Linked DNA regions of Pseudoduganella dura. The protein of the gene in region 1 binds, or shares a complex with, the protein of each later gene. Links are inferred from orthologs where the notes say so. Each region holds a gene or a part of one and is shown on either strand. Other genes may lie near its edges. The genes, in order: tsaB and tsaD.

Evidence for each region.
Region 2: the proteins of tsaB (region 1) and tsaD are in contact, whole or in part, in a solved structure (PDB 4WQ4), measured with the Escherichia coli proteins. The link is inferred for Pseudoduganella dura from one-to-one orthologs.

What each region holds. Positions count from the first base shown.
Region 1 is NZ_WNWM01000002.1:802,848-810,552, reverse strand. Bases 2,903-5,675 are described here. They hold tsaB (tRNA (adenosine(37)-N6)-threonylcarbamoyltransferase complex dimerization subunit type 1 TsaB), read left to right. Parts: upstream 2,903-3,769; coding sequence 3,770-4,582; downstream 4,583-5,675. Other genes in these bases: GJV26_RS03715 (uracil-DNA glycosylase), read left to right, coding at 5,052-5,675; rimI (ribosomal protein S18-alanine N-acetyltransferase), read left to right, coding at 4,579-5,055; GJV26_RS03730 (DUF1176 domain-containing protein), read left to right, coding at 2,903-3,654. Outside these bases: GJV26_RS03750 (Fur family transcriptional regulator), read right to left, coding at 1-161; GJV26_RS03745 (MFS transporter), read right to left, coding at 199-1,410; GJV26_RS03740 (winged helix-turn-helix transcriptional regulator), read left to right, coding at 1,538-1,993; GJV26_RS03735 (thioredoxin family protein), read right to left, coding at 2,060-2,482; more of GJV26_RS03730, read left to right, coding at 2,674-2,902; more of GJV26_RS03715, read left to right, coding at 5,676-6,080; GJV26_RS03710 (DUF1853 family protein), read left to right, coding at 6,070-7,086; lysophospholipid transporter LplT, read right to left, coding at 7,188-7,705. UniProt on the Escherichia coli protein: Required for the formation of a threonylcarbamoyl group on adenosine at position 37 (t(6)A37) in tRNAs that read codons beginning with adenine.
Region 2 is NZ_WNWM01000002.1:4,147,323-4,155,010, reverse strand. What follows is about bases 1,988-4,743. They hold tsaD (tRNA (adenosine(37)-N6)-threonylcarbamoyltransferase complex transferase subunit TsaD), read left to right. Parts: upstream 1,988-2,727; coding sequence 2,728-3,759; downstream 3,760-4,743. Other genes in these bases: GJV26_RS18215 (ion transporter), read right to left, coding at 4,186-4,743; GJV26_RS18220 (hypothetical protein), read right to left, coding at 3,783-3,953; nirD (nitrite reductase small subunit NirD), read right to left, coding at 2,034-2,444; GJV26_RS18235 (3-deoxy-7-phosphoheptulonate synthase), read left to right, coding at 1,988-2,029. Outside these bases: DNA-binding protein YbiB, read right to left, coding at 1-871; more of GJV26_RS18235, read left to right, coding at 971-1,987; more of GJV26_RS18215, read right to left, coding at 4,744-5,094; GJV26_RS18210 (metal-dependent hydrolase), read right to left, coding at 5,102-6,328; GJV26_RS18205 (DUF427 domain-containing protein), read right to left, coding at 6,329-6,619; GJV26_RS18200 (DsbA family oxidoreductase), read right to left, coding at 6,788-7,504; glycerol-3-phosphate 1-O-acyltransferase PlsY, read right to left, coding at 7,630-7,688.

The DNA.
Region 1 (7,705 bases):
TCGTGGTGGGTCAGCGGTTCGTCGTGGCCAAGCAGGAAGCCGAGCACGCGGATGCGCGGCTGCGTGACACGGGCGCCGGTGGCCCTGATCAGTTCCTCGGGCCGCGGCGCGGATGCCGTGGCGCTGCTTGCTGTATGCGCGGTGGTGAGTGCTTTGTTCATATCGATGCGGCCCAAGCGTGGTTGCCAGGCCCGGCGATTATACTCCCCGGCACCCATCGGCCGAAGGCGCGGCGGCGGGCAGGCGCACGGTGGCACGCCAGAACAGCAGCGCCGCCGCGCTGACGCCGGCGCCGAGCAGGCACACCAGGCGCCAGCCGCCGGCCGCATGCGCGGCCGTGGCGGCCAGCGCGCCGGCGCCGCTGCCCACGGCGTAGAACAGCATGTAGCAGCCGATCAGCCGGCTGTGCGCGCCGGCGGCGCCGTGCAGGATCAGGCTCTGGTTGGTCACGTGGAGCGCCTGCACGGCAAGGTCGAGTGCGATGATGCCGGCCGCCAGCGCCAGCAGCGAGGCGGGCGTGAACGCCAGCGGCAGCCACGCCGCGCACAGCAGCAGCAGCGCCGCGCCGGTCGTGCGTTCGCCATGCCCGCGGTCCGCCAGGCGGCCGGCGCGCAGCGCGCCCAGCGCGCCGATCATGCCCACCAGCCCGAAGGCGCCGATCGCCGTGTGCGGCAGGGCGTGGGGCGGGCCGGCCAGTTCCAGCACGAGCGCGCTCCAGAAGATATTGAACACCGCGAACATCAGCAGCGCGATCGTGCCCCGGGTGCGCAGCACGCGGTCGGTGCGCAGCAGCGTCACCATCGAGCCGATCAGTTGCCGGTACGGCAGGGGGCGGGCCGGCGCGGGCACGGCCGGCAGCGCGCGCCACAGCAGGGCGGCCAGCAACACCGTCAGCACGGCGGACAGCGCATAGACCGCGCGCCACCCGGCCAGGTCGGCGATACCGCCCGCCACCACGCGCGCCGCCAGCAGCCCGAGCACCACGCCGCCCTGCACCGCGCCGACCACGCGGCCCCGTTCGTGCGCCCGCGCCGCGGCGGCCACGCTGGCGATCAGGCCCTGCGTCATCGCCGTGCCCAGCAGGCCGGCCAGCAGCATCGCCCCCAGCAGCGACCCGATCCGCTGCGCCGCGCAGATGCCGGCCAGCGCGAGAGCCAGCGCGGCGAGTTGCGCCAGCATCAGCCGTTTCCGGTCGAACCGGTCGCCCAGCGGCACCACGAACAGCAGCGCGAGCGCGCTGCCCAGTTGCGTCGCCGTCACGATGCCGCCGGCCGCCGCGCGGCCCAGCCCCAGGTCGGCCGCGATCAGGTCGAGCAGCGGCTGCGCATAGTACACGTTGGCCACGCAGATGGCGGCCGAGGTGGCCAAGAGGGCAAGACGGGTCGCAGGGAAGGACGTGATGGATGTCATGGAGTCTCCAAAGTAGTTTCAAAACAAAACTAGTTGAAGCGTAACCGTAGTAGTTTTAAAATGCAACCACTTGCAACGGGAGAGATTCAGGGGACGAATACATGGGAGAGATCGATGGGAGGAATGCATGGCGGGTAAAAGGAAACACCAGGAGGAGCCGTGTCCGGTGGCGCGCGGCGTGGACCTCGTCGGAGAACGCTGGGCGCTGCTGATCGTGCGTGACGCGTTCGACGGCGTGCGCCGGTTCGGCGATTTCCAGCGCAGCCTCGGCGTGGCGCGCAACATCCTGGCGGACCGGCTGCGGCTGCTGGTGGAAGAAGGCGTGCTGGCGAGCCGGCCGGCATCGGACGGTTCGGCTTACCAGGAATATGTGCTGACGCCGAAGGGCGAGGCGCTGTTCCCCGTCATCGTGGCGTTGCGGCAGTGGGGCGAGCGGTACCTGTTCGCGCGCGGCGAAGCGCATTCCGTGCTGGTGCACCGGGCAACGGGAGAGGAAGTGGGCGAACTGGCGCTGCGCACCGCCGACGGGCGGGAAGTGACGGCGGCCGGCACGGTTGTCAGGAAGGTGGACGGCGGCGCCTGACGGCGCGTCCGCCCGGCTGCCGGTTTTCAGCCGCTGCTTTCAGCCGCTGCCGCCAGGTTACACGGCTCAGCTCGTGCCCATCAGCTGCCGCAGGTTGCATTCCCGCTGCCACTGCCGGCGCTCGGCGGTGCTGCCGGCCTGGCGGTCGAGTTCCTCGTCGCCGGTCGCGGCAATGGTGTCGATCAGCCGGCTGGCCACGTTCGGGTCGGGCAGCATCGTGCCGAAGAAGGCCACGGTTTCGTGCCGCTGGATCAGCAGCGTGGGAAAGTTTTCCACGTCGAGATCGCCCACCACGTCGGCGTGGTCCTCGATATCGACCCACAGGAAGTATTTTCGCGGGTGGCGCGCGGCCAGTTCCTCGAACGCGGTGCGGTAGCTGGCGCAGGTGCCGCACCAGGCGGCGCACAGGCAGGCCACCACCAGGTGATCCTGCGCCAGCGCGGCGGCCACTTCGGCGCGGTTGTCGGCGTGTAGGGTTGTGCTGTGCATGGCCGCATTGTACAGCGTGGCGAGGCGGTGGACACGGCGGGGTTGGCCGGCAAGCAATCCGGAAAGTCCTGCCTGTCCAGGCACCTTGCGAAGGGTGACATTTCGCGAGTTTTTCCATGCCAGTCATCCTGTAGAGTGCCGGTTTTATGGTTCAGGCCACGAATGACCGATCGACCCAACGAGTTTGCCCGATGACGATACCCGCACTGCTTCGCAACGCCTCCCTTGCCGTAGCGCTCCTGGCGCCGCTCTTCTGTGCCGCGCAGGAATACGAAGACTGGATCGTGCAGTGCGATAACATCAACCACTGCGAGGCGGTCGGCTACGGGCAGGATAGTGAAACTGCGCAGTGGATCGCCTTTCAGGTGATGCGCGATGCGGGGCCCGCCACGGCAGTCAGTGCCAAATTCATCCTGGCCGAAGACGGGCCGGAAAAGCCCGCTGCCATCACGATGACGGTAGACGGTTATCGGCCAGTCCCGATCCAGGCCAACGGGCCGATACCGCACGAGGCGGCGCACGAGCTGCTGGACCGGATGATCGACGGCAAGGCTGGCCAGGCCAGCGACGGCCGCCAGCGATGGACCCTGCCCCTCGCCGGCATGAAGGCGGCGCTGTTGCGCATGGATGCGCTGCAGGGCCGGATCGGCACCCCGGGCGCGCTGGTGCGGCGCGGCAGCCGGCCCGAAACTTCCGTTCCGCCGGCGCCGGCCATGCCGGTCCTGCGTGCGGCGCCGCGTGCGCAGTCAATCCACGATCGCAAGATCAAAGCGGCCTTGCTTGCAGAAATCCACCCCGGCGAAGAGGACACCGGCTTCCATGGCCTCTACCGGCTTGCCGATGGCCGGCTGTTGTACCTGCTTGAACTGGGCCGCGGCCCGATGGACAGTTTTCACGAAATCTGGCTGGCCAACGGGCAGCCGCCTTATCGGCCGCGCGAGCTCCAGCCGCCAACCAATGGCCTGCCGGCGGATGCCCTCATCAACGCCGATTTCGACGGCCAGGTGCTGGAGTCCAATATCGGGCGAGGCTTTGCCGGTTGCCTTCACTCCACCAAATGGCTGTGGACCGGCGACAGCTTCGAACTGCTGATGATGAACCATGCCGATCACTGCCGCGGCATGCTGGGCCTGATCGAACACCGCAAGTGGGTGGCGCGCAAGGTTCCATGACATTGCCGCGCGATCGGCCAGGAAGAATGTCCGCCGGCTTTATCGGCCCGGGGCAGCGGGCCGCCGCGCCCGCACGAGGTAAAATACGGCTTGTGCCTTTGCCTTGCCGATCTTGATGCCTACCATTCTCGCCCTTGAAACATCTTCCGAACTGGCTTCCTGCGCGCTGCTGCACGACGGCCGCCTGACCTTTCGCAGTGCCGACGGCGTGCGCACGCACTCGGCCTCGCTGCTGCCGATGGTGCAGGAATTGCTGGCCGAAGCGGGCATCGCGCTGGCGGCCTGCGACGCGATCGCCTATGGCGCCGGCCCCGGTTCGTTTACCGGCGTGCGCACCGCCTGCGGCATCGCCCAGGGCCTGGGCTTCGGCGCCGGCCTGCCGCTCGTGCCGGTTGTGACGCTCGATGCGATGGCGCTGGCCTGCCACGAACGGCATGGCGCCACGGAAGTGCTGGCCGTGCTCGATGCGCGGATGAACGAGGTGTACTGGGCACAGTACCGTTTCGATGGCGAAACGCCCGTTGCCGTCGTGCCGCCCATGCTCACGGCGCCGGCGGATGTGGCGCCGGGATGGACGGAAGCGCAGGGCATGCCACAGGCCTGCGGCAACGGTTTCACGGCCTACCCGGAAGCGTTCGCCGGCCGGTCGTTCGCCACCGCCGCCGACACCACGGTGCTGCCGCACGCGGCGCAGGTCGCGCGGCTGGGCGCAGCCGGGTTCGCGGCCGGGCAGGGTGTGCCGGCCGCGGACGCGCAGCCGCTGTACCTGCGCAACAAGGTTGCCTACACGAAGGCCGAGCGCGCCGTGATCAACGATGCCAAGGCGGCCGCGGTTGCAGCCGAGCCCGCACCGGGGGTGGCATCCGGGCTGACATCCGGGGTGGTGTCCGGGGTGGCGTCCGGGGTGGCGTCCGGGGTGGCGTCATGACGCAGCGCCCGACCTGGGATCTCGCGCGCCTGGTGTACGAACCGATGCAACAGGCCGACCTCGACGAAGTGGTGGCAGTCGAATACAGCGTCTACCCGCATCCGTGGACGCGCACCAATTTCGCCGACTCGCTCAAGCACGGCTATCACGCCTGGGTCCTGCGCGATGCGTCGCGCGAGCTGCTCGGCTACTTCCTCGTGATGGGCGTGGTCGACGAGGCGCACCTGTTGAACGTGGCCGTGGCATCGCGGTGGCAGCGCAAGGGGCTGGGGCGCTTCCTGCTGAACCAGTCCGCGGCGTGCGCGCGCGGCCTCGGCATGGAATCGATGCTGCTGGAAGTGCGGCCGTCGAACGTGCGCGCGCTCGAGATCTACCGTCGCTACGGCTTCACGGAGATCGGCCGCCGCAAGGGCTATTACCCGGCCGCGAACGGCACGCGCGAGGACGCCATCGTGATGCGGATCGCGTTATGAGCATCACGCAACGCAGCAACGCATTCCTGCAGGAGATGGGTGTCGGTCCACGGTGGCTGCTGCGCAGCCGCGCGCATGCCGCGCCGGGTCACGATGCCGGGCTTGCCGACGAGGAGCCGGCGGCTGCCGCCGTAGTCCCGGCGGCCGTCGAACCGCGGGCCGCCGTCGCTGCGCCCGCTGTCGTTGCCGCGCCGGCGCCGGCACCAGCGTCGATTCCGGCCCGCGCGCCTGCTGCACCTGCACCTGCGCCGGCAGCGGCGTCGGCGCCGGCCGCATCGGACGACGACAACGCCTGGTTCGACAATGCCCCGGCACCGCCGCCGAAGGCGCCCACGCTGAAGCAGCCGGCACCGCCGCGCGCGAAGGCCGAGGCGCCGCCGGGCGATGAAGACACGTCGTGGTTCGACACCGTGCCGGCCGCCGCGCCGGTGCAGCGCGCGCCCGTGCAAACCGCGATCACCGACGAGGAGATCGCGGCGATGGAACTGCCCGAACTGCAGGCCGCGGTGCGTCGCTGCACGCGCTGCAGGCTGTGCGAAACGCGCCGCGCGGCGGTGCCGGGCCACGGCGACAAGCGTGCGCGCTGGCTCGTGCTGGGCACCGCGCCCACCCTGGCCGACGAGGAAGCCGGCGAGCCGCTTGCCGGCCCGCCGGGCCAGCTGCTGCACAACATGCTGCGCGCGGTCGACCTGTCGGCACAGAAGGGCGCCTATGTCACCACGCTCGTCAAGTGCCGCCCCGTGGCGGACGATGGCGGCGAACGCCTGCCGGGCGCGGACGAACTGGCGGCATGCCGTCCATACCTGCAGCGCGAGCTGGCGCTGACCGGCGCCGGCCTGGCGCTGACGCTGGGCGGCGTGACCGCCAAGGGCCTGCTCGGCGTGGCGGCGCGCGGCAAGGTGCTCAAGTATGGAGAATTGCCGGTCGTCGCCACGTTCCACCCGGCCGACCTGCTGAAGAAGCCGGAAGACAAGGCCAGGGCCTGGGCCGACCTCTGCCTGGCGCGTTCCGCCCATGGCCGCTGACTGCACCGATACATTGCACTACCAGGCGCGCTTCGAGCGCCGCTGGCGGCACCTGACGCGCCCGCACGTGCGGGCGCTGGCCTGGCTGCTCGACGCGCCCGACCTGCTCGACGCGCATGCGCCGTGCTGGCATGGCCGCATCGCCTCGCTCGGCGCGGTCGCGCCGGAGGTCGAGGCGTGGCTGGCGGCGCTCGAGGCCGACCCGGCGCCGCTCGATGCCGCGCTGGGCGGCCGCGTCTATTCGCGCCTGGGCCTGTATGCCGAAAAGCTGATGGCCTTCCATTTCGCGCAGCGCGGCGTGCTGGCGGCGCACGGCCTGCAGGTGCGCACCACGCACAAGGTCGGCAAGGAAACGGTGGGCGAATTCGACTTCCTGCTCGACGAGCCGGACGGCGGCCTGCGCCACATCGAATTCGCCACCAAGTTCTACCTGCTCGACAGCGGTGTCGACACGAACGACTTCGACCTGCTGGTCGGCCCGAACCTGGCCGATACCCTCGGGCGCAAGATGCGCAAGATCTTCGAACAGCAACTCGAACTGGCATGGCATCCCGCCGCGCAGGAAGTGTTGCCGCGGCCGGTCACCACGGCCCAGGCGCTGGTCAAGGGCTGGCTGTTCCATCCGCCCGAAAGCGAGCCCGTGGTGCCCGGCATCACGCCCGGCCACTGCCGCGGGCGCTGGCATACGCTGTCGGGGTTTGCCCATGCGGGCGAGAGGGCGGGTGCCGGAGCGCGTTTCGTGGTGATGCCGCGCCTGCACTGGCTGGCGCCGTTGAAGGTGCGTGCCGGCGACGCGCTGGCGGCCGTGCCTGCGCCGCTCCCGCGTGGCGAGCTGGCTGCCCTGCTGGCGAAAAAGTTCGACGTCGACCCGTCACCCGTGATGGTGGCGACGATACGGGAGGAAGACGGCTGGCTGCTGGAAGAGGCGCGGGCGTTCATCGTGCGCGACGAGTGGCCCGCGCAGGCGGCGCTGCGGCGGGTGGCGGGACGCGGATTGTCTGTTTGAAGAACGGGGTGGCGTCGCAGGAAAACCGGTGTCGGACACCTTTTCCGGGAGAGTCATGCGGAAAAAGTGTCTGACGCCAGATGCGGCTTGTGTTGCGGCTCTTAGTGTTTGTGTTCGCCGATCAGCGCCAGCGAATCGTGCTCGCGCTGGTTGGCCGCGTGCAGCCGCTTGATGGCGATCATCGTCCCGGACAGGAACAGGCCGAACATCACGATGATCGTGTTCAGCGCCAGGTCCATGCGCAGCATCAGCGAATACATGGCCAGCATCGTCAGGATCGACAGGTTCTCGTTGAAGTTCTGCACGGCGATCGAGTGGCCGGCGCTCATCAGCACGTGGCCGCGGTGCTGCAGCAGCGCATTCATCGGCACCACGAAGAAGCCGGCCAGCGCGCCGATCACGATCAGCATCGGGTAGGCCAGCACCGGCGTGTGGATGAAGGCCATCGTCATCACCATGAAGCCCATCGCGATGCCGAGCGGGATCACCGACAGCGACTTGCGCAGCGTGATCAGCTTGGCCGACATCACGGCGCCCACCGTCACGCCCAGGCCCACCAGGCCCACCATCGTGGTGGCCTTTTCATAGCTCATGCCCAGAGACTGCTTGGCCCATTCGA
Region 2 (7,688 bases), 3.3 Mb from region 1 along the record:
GCAGTACCGGCTCGACCTCGGCGAACATCTGCCGCTCGACGAGCACGGTGCGTTCGCCGTCGTGGAACCAGTCGATCTTTTGCGCCTTGGTGGCGTTGGCGACCGTCTCCCCTTCGGTGCCGCGCATCAGGAACGCGTCGCCGCGCGCCTGCGGGGCGGCGGTGGTGAAGTATTCGCCCAGCGTTTCCAGGTATTCGGGGTGCGTGTACGACACCAGCCGCAATGCCGGGCCGGCGAACGGCTGCAGGATCTTGACGATCGTGTGCGTGGAATTGCGCACGCCCAGCACGCGCCGCAGCGACAGCTGGTGGGCCAGCTTCGGCGCCAGCGTGTCGATCGTGATGAAGCTGGCGTGGCCGTCGGCCAGCGCACGCTCGGCATCGGCGGCCGTGGCCGCGGCGGCGATGCCCAGTTCGGCCAGCACTTCGGCGGTGGCGATGCGGCCCAGGTCGTGCGCCACGCCGTGCACCAGCACCGGCACGCCTTCGCGCGCCAGCAGCAGCGCCAGCAGCGCCGTCAGGTTGGCCATCTTGCGGGCGCCGTTGTAGGTGGGAATCAGCACCGGGGCATACGGTCCGGCGGGCGCCCGCAGCGGCGCGAACGACGCTTCGGCGGCATCGAGGAAGCCTGCCAGCTCGTCGACGGACTCGCCCTTGATGCGCATCGCCAGCAGGATGCCGCCCAGCTCCAGGTCGGAAACGCGGCCGTTCAGCATGGCCTCATACAGCGTGTACGCGTCCGCGCGGCTCATGCTGCGCGCGCCCTTGACGCCGCGGCCGATTTCCTTGATGAAAGGAGCGGCAACGAAGGGAGCCAATGCGGGGGCCAATACGGGGGCCGATGCGGGTAGGGATGTGTTTTCGATACTCATGGAAACAGCTTACCGCATTTCGGCTACACTGATCGACTCCCTAAAAGAATACCGTAAGCAAACAGAGCCTTAACAAAGCATAGCCAGAGACCTGAAGCCATGACTGCCCTCGACTTAGAAAACATCAACGTTACCTCGTTCGCGTCCATGCCCACGCCGGCCGAACTGCACGCCAGGCTGCCGATGACGGACACGGCGTTCGCCACCGTCACCAAGGGCCGCGAAGACCTGCGCAACATCCTCGACCGCAAGGACAAGCGCCTGTTCGTCGTGGTCGGCCCCTGCTCGATCCACGATCCGGTGGCCGGCCTGGACTATGCCCGCCGCCTGAAAGCGCTGCAGGAAGAAGTAAAGGACACGATGCTGCTGGTGATGCGCGTGTATTTCGAGAAGCCGCGCACGACCACCGGCTGGAAGGGCTACATCAACGATCCGTTCATGGACGATTCGTTCCGCGTGGATATCGGCATGGAAAAGGCGCGCCAGTTCCTGCTGGACGTGTGCGAGCTGGGCCTGCCAACGGCCACCGAGGCGCTCGATCCGATCTCGCCGCAATACCTGGGCGACCTGATCGCCTGGACCGCGATCGGCGCGCGCACCACCGAATCGCAGACGCACCGCGAAATGTCGTCCGGCCTGTCGACCCCGGTGGGCTTCAAGAACGGCACCGACGGCGACATCAGCATCGCGATCAACGCGATCCTCTCGGCCGCCAACCCGCACGCGTTCCTGGGCATCAATGGGGAAGGCAACGTGGCGGTCGTGCGCACGCGCGGCAATGCCTATGGCCACGTGGTGCTGCGCGGCGGCGATGGCCGCCCGAACTACGATTCCGTATCGGTGACGATCGCCGAGCAATCGCTGGCGAAGGCGAAGCTGCCGGCCAATATCGTGGTCGACTGCTCGCATGCGAACAGCTACAAGAAGCCGGAACTGCAGCCACTGGTGATGACGGACGTGATCAACCAGCTGGTGCACGGCAACCGGTCGCTGGTGGGCGTGATGATCGAGTCCAACATCGTGGCCGGCAACCAGAAGATCCCGGCCGACCTGGCCGAGCTGAAATACGGCTGTTCGGTGACGGATGCCTGCATCGACTGGGAAACCACGGCGCAGATGCTGAAATCGGCGGACGCGGAACTGCGCCGCCGGCCGTAACGATCTATATATAGGTGCCGACCAGCGGTGCCACGCCGTAGGTGCCGGCCAGCGCCGCCTCCGCGCGGCTGGCCGGCGCGTTCAGCTCCAGCAGGTCCAGGTAGATCTTGCCGTCCTCCACCTTCACGGTATAGCGTCGCGTGCAACCCTGTTCGGGCGCCACGGCGCAGCCCGTTTCCAGGGCGATATTCCACTGATGCTGCGGGCATTCCACATGCTCGCCGAGCACCATCCCCTGCGACAGCAGCGCACCCTTGTGCGGGCAGCTGTCGAGCAGCGCATAGATGCGGTCGTCGACCGTGCGGAACACGGCCACCCCGGGCAGCTCCTGCCACGCCAGGCCGCGCGGCACGTGGTGCGCGCCGCCGGGCGGAATATCCTTGACCTTGCAAACCAGTTTCCAGTGTTCGGGCATTGCCTCTCCTTCCACGGCGTGCTGCCGCAACACAAGAGGCATAGCAAGAGCGGTGCCATGGCGAAGACGGCAAACTTCGCTCCCTGCCCCCATCGGCGCACCGCCACGGTGCGCCAGCGCCCTGCGCTGTGGCAGCAACCTGGCCAATGCTCAGCCCGTGTCATGTGGTCAGACCCCATGACACGGGCTGGGCATTGGAACCATGCAGCGTCCGGCATGGCGCTGAAACGGCCGCCGCTTTCCATTACAATGGCGGATTGCCCTTTATTTTCAGCTATTTACCATGATCGTTCTCGGCGTTGAATCTTCCTGTGACGAAACCGGCCTGGCCCTGTACGACACCGGCCGTGGCCTGCTGTCGCACGCGCTGCATTCGCAGGTGGCGATGCACGAGGAGTATGGCGGCGTGGTGCCGGAGCTGGCGTCGCGCGACCATATCCGCCGCGCCATCCCGCTGCTGCAGCAAACGCTGAAGGGGGCAGGCATGGCGGCCGCCGGGATCGACGCCATCGCGTACACGCAGGGCCCCGGCCTGGCGGGCGCGTTGCTGGTCGGTTCGTCGATCGCATGCAGCCTCGGCCTGGCGCTGGACAAGCCGGTGCTCGGCATCCACCACCTGGAAGGCCACCTGCTGTCGCCGCTGCTGGCGTCCGATCCGCCCGAATTCCCATTCGTGGCGCTGCTGGTTTCCGGCGGCCACACGCAGCTGATGCGGGTCGATGGCGTGGGCCAGTACGAACTGCTGGGCGAAACGCTGGACGATGCCGCCGGCGAGGCGTTCGACAAATCGGCCAAGCTGCTGGGCCTGGGCTACCCGGGCGGGCCGGCCATTTCGCGCCTGGCCGAATTCGGCGATCCGGCAGCCTATAAACTGCCGCGGCCGATGCTGCATTCGAAAGACTTGAACTTCAGCTTTTCCGGCCTGAAGACGGCCGTGCTGACCGTGGTGAAGAACCGGGGGGCGGCCAATGTATGCGAGCAGAGCAAGGCCGACATCGCACGCGGCTTCGTCGATGCGATCGTGGACGTGCTGGTGGCGAAATGCGTTGCGGCCCTGAAGCAGACGGGCCTGAAACGCCTCGTCATCGCCGGTGGCGTGGGCGCGAACAGCCAGCTGCGCGCCGCGCTGGACGCGGCGGCAGCCAAGAAGCGTTTCCGCGTGTATTACCCCGAGCTGGAGTTTTGCACCGATAACGGCGCGATGATCGCCTTTGCGGGCGCGATGCGGCTGTCGATCAATCCGGCCGCGGCGCGCCGCGAATATGGATTCAATGTGCGGCCGCGCTGGCCGCTGGACGAACTCAGGACCGTCTGAAGCCGAATCGGACAGTTGCCAGGTCAGGCACCCAGCAGCACCGCCGCCAGGCCCACCAGCGCCAGCAGGCCGCCGGCCGCCACGGCGCCCGTTTTCACGTGTTTCTTGCGCATGTCCTCGACGCGCACGCTGCGCGGCGGCTTGACCGGGTCGCGCGTCATTGGCTTGGTGGAGGTGGTAGCCGATTCGTTCATGATTGTCTCCTGGCGAAAATTGTCTATACGAGACAATGTATCAGCAATTGGCGTGCCATGGCCACGATTTTGAAACTGTCGTGGTTCTTGTGACAATTTCCCCAGGCGTGCCCTGCAACGCAGCAGTCAGCGGACCGGGCCGGGCATGCGCCAGCCCTGCCGCGCACGGGCCATCGCGGTGCGCCTGCACCAGTTCGTCCGCTTTCCAGGTGCGGCCGGGCCGCAGGAATGACTAGCTCGTCTCCTGCGGCAGCGCCTCGCCGCAGCTCTTGCAGAAGCGCGCGGCGGCCTCGTGGCCGGGCGCCAGGCAGCGCGTGCAGATGCGCGCGCTCATCGCGCGCATGCCTCGCTGGTGCGAGATCTCGGAGCTGATGATGCCGGTCGGCACCGCCAGGATGCCCCAGCCCAGCAGCATCATGCATGAAGCGATGGTCCGGCCGATGTCGGTCTTCGGCACCAGGTCGCCGAAGCCCACCGTGGTCATCGTCGAAATGGCCCAGTAGACGGCCGTGGGGATGCTGGTGAAGCCGTGCTGCGGCCCTTCGACCACGTACATCACCGTTCCCATCAGGAACACGACCAGGCATACCACCGACAGGAACACGAGGATCTTGCGCCGGCTGGCCATCAGTGCGCTGCCCAGCATGCTGTATTCCTGGATGTACAGCGTGAGCTTCAGGATCCGGAAGATGCGCAGCAGGCGCAGGATCCGCACATCGAGCAGCACGTGCGAGCCGGGAATGAACAGCGAGACGTAGCTGGGCACCACCGACATCAGGTCGATGATGCCGAAGAAGCTGCGCGCATAGCGGTCCGGCCGCTTCACGCACAGCAGCCGAGCGATGTATTCGATCGTAAACAGCAGCGTGAACACCCACTCGGATGCCACCAGCCACGGGCCATAGGCGCGCGCGACCGGCGCGATCGAAGTCAGCACCACGGTGGCGACGGACAGCAGGATCGCGCCGATCAGCACCAGGTCGAAGATCTGCCCCTTGCGCGTGTGCGATTCGAAGATGACTTCGTACAGCTCCTCGCGCCAGCCGCCGGCGGGCTTGCCGTACAGCTGTTGCGGATCGGCCGAGCGCTCGGGTGGCGCCGGTTCCTTGGCCGGACGGTCGGTGACGGGACGGTCGCTCATGGGGCGGTCAGTGTAGCGCGGCGCCCAGCAGGTCGGCGCGCGGATAGCCCCAGCGCGGCACATTGCCGCACGGCTCGCGGCCGGCCGCGGCCAGGTCCATCGACGTGAAATTGCCGCGCGGGGTGGACGAGAAGCGCAGGTCGCTGGCCACGTCGGCATCGACAGCCGGCATGCGGGCAAAGCGCAGCCACGCGTTGACGTGGCAATCGTTCTTCGCCAGTGTTTGCAGCGTGGCAAGGCTGCCCTGCCATGCGGAAGCCAGGCTCACGCCGGCCGATCCGGTAGCGCTTGCGCCGGGCTCGGCCAGCGACGCCGGGCAATGGGCCAGCAGATCCGGTGCCAGGTTCAGCATGCCCCGGCGGATGCGGTAGCTGCCCTGCGCCGCGTTTTCCTCGATGGCGACGAACGACCAGCACAGCGGCTGCGCGGGGAAGGCCGTCATCGCCACGTCCAGCACGCGGGACGCCGGGTCGATCGCCTGCAGCGCCCCTTCCACCCTTGCCCGCCCCGCCGACGACGCGCCGCCCTGCACGGCAATGAACGCCACCGACACCAGGGCGGACAATGCCAGCGCACGCCGGCTTTGCGTGCGGGTGATGCGCAGTGCCGCGATGGCGCCGCCGATCGCGAGCAGGCCGGCGAGCGACATCGGACCCAGGTAGCCGCGCCACGTGACCACCGCCAGGAACAGCGCCAGCGCGGCCAGCGCCAGCAGGCGCAGCGGCCGGCGCGGGATCGCCAGCGCCAGCGGCACGCCGAACGCGATCCAGAACACGGGTTCGACGATGAATACCAGGTCGCCGTAGAACCAGCGCGGGTCGAACGGGTACAGCGGGTGGATGCCGTACGAATTCAGGAAATCCATCGACATGTGCAGCAGGAAGCCCAGCACGATGGCCAGGCCCAGTCCGAGCCGGGCGGTGCCGCTGTCTCTCAGCAGGCGCCGTGCATTCGGCCACAGCAGCCACAGCGCCGCCAGCAGCAGCAAGGCCTGCGGCAGCGCGTACAGCAGCGTGTGCGTGTGGCCCCGGTGATGCAGCAGGTAGCCCAGCGGCGCGGGCAGCAGGTGCGTGAGGAACAGGTCCAGGTCGGGGAAATTGCTGGCGGCGGCGCAGGCGGTCAGCAGCAGCCGGTGGCGCGTGCGCTGCCGTGCCTCGTCGCGCTCGGCCGGCAGCGAGCGCTGCACCAGTTCGCCGATGCCCAGGCCGACGAAGGTATGGGTGACATTATCCACTCAGCGGCTGACCTCGACGCCGTGCCAGAACGCGATGCGGCCCTCGATGGCCTTGGCCGCCTCCTTGGCCGCCGGGTAATACCATGCCGCGTTGCGGTTCAGTTGCCCGTCGACCTCGACATCGTAATAGCTGGCCACGCCTTTCCACGGGCACAGCGTCGTGTGGCTGCTGTCCTTCAGGTATTCGCGCCTGACGCGCTCGAGCGGGAAATACACGTTCTGCTCGACGATTTCCACCTCGTTGTCGGCGGCCTCGGCGATGATCGCGCCGTTCCAGATGGCTTTCGGCATGGCTGTTCTCCTGATGTCTGTGGTCCGATGATACGGTGCGATATTAGCGCTGCAACGGGTGCCCCCGCTTCCCCACTGCGGACGGGATGCGTCCAGGGCAGCGGGTTACATGGTGCCGCGGCAGTGTAGCGCAAAAGGCAACATGCGGTAATACCGGAACCGGAAAGGCTACTTTCCTTCCATGATCTGCCGCAGCGCGCCCTCGAACACGTCGGGCGTCTGGCCGCCGGAAATGAGGTGGCGCTGATTGATGACGATGGCCGGCACCGAGCGCACGCCGGCCTGCTGCCAGTATTGCTCGAGCATGCGCACGTCGTCGGCGTAGCGGTCCGATTCCAGCACCTGCCGCGCGGCGCCGCTGTCCAGGCCCACCCGTTCGGCCGCGCGCAGCAGCACGTCGTGCGAGCTCGGGTCTTCGCCGTTGGTGAAGTAGGCTTCGAGCAGTGCGTGCTTCAGGGCGTGCTGGCGCCCTTCTCCCTCGGCCCAGTGCAGCAGCCGGTGCGCATCGAACGTGTTGTAGATGCGGCCGCGCTTGTCCATCGCGAACGTGAAGCCGACCGCCGCGCCGCGCTGGCGGAGCATCTCGCGCGACTGTTCCTGCTGCGCCGGCGTGCTGCCGTATTTTTCGGCGATGTGCTCGGTAATGTCCTGCCCTTCCGCCTCCATGTCCGGGTTCAGCTCGAAAGGCTGGAAGTGGAATTCGACGGCGGCCTCGGGAATGCGCGCCAGCGCGGTTTCCAGCGATTTCAGCCCGACCGCGCACCAGGGGCAGGAAATGTCGGAAACGAAATCGATGCGGATGGGCGTCGATGTGGCGGGGGCTGCGACGGTCGTTGCCTCGGCGGGCGTTGCATCGGCGGGCTTTGAATCGACGGATATTGACATGGCGGCCTTTCTGGTGCGGGCCGCCGGCGGCGGCCATCGGTTTGCCGCCGATGACGGCGGCCCACGCATGATGAGGGCTGTCGCCGGTATTGCAAGTTACTTCTGGCGCCGTTCGCGGACAGCGCCTACTTTTTCTTTGCCCCGGCGGCGGCGCCCTTGCTCTTGCTGCCGATGCGGCTTTCCT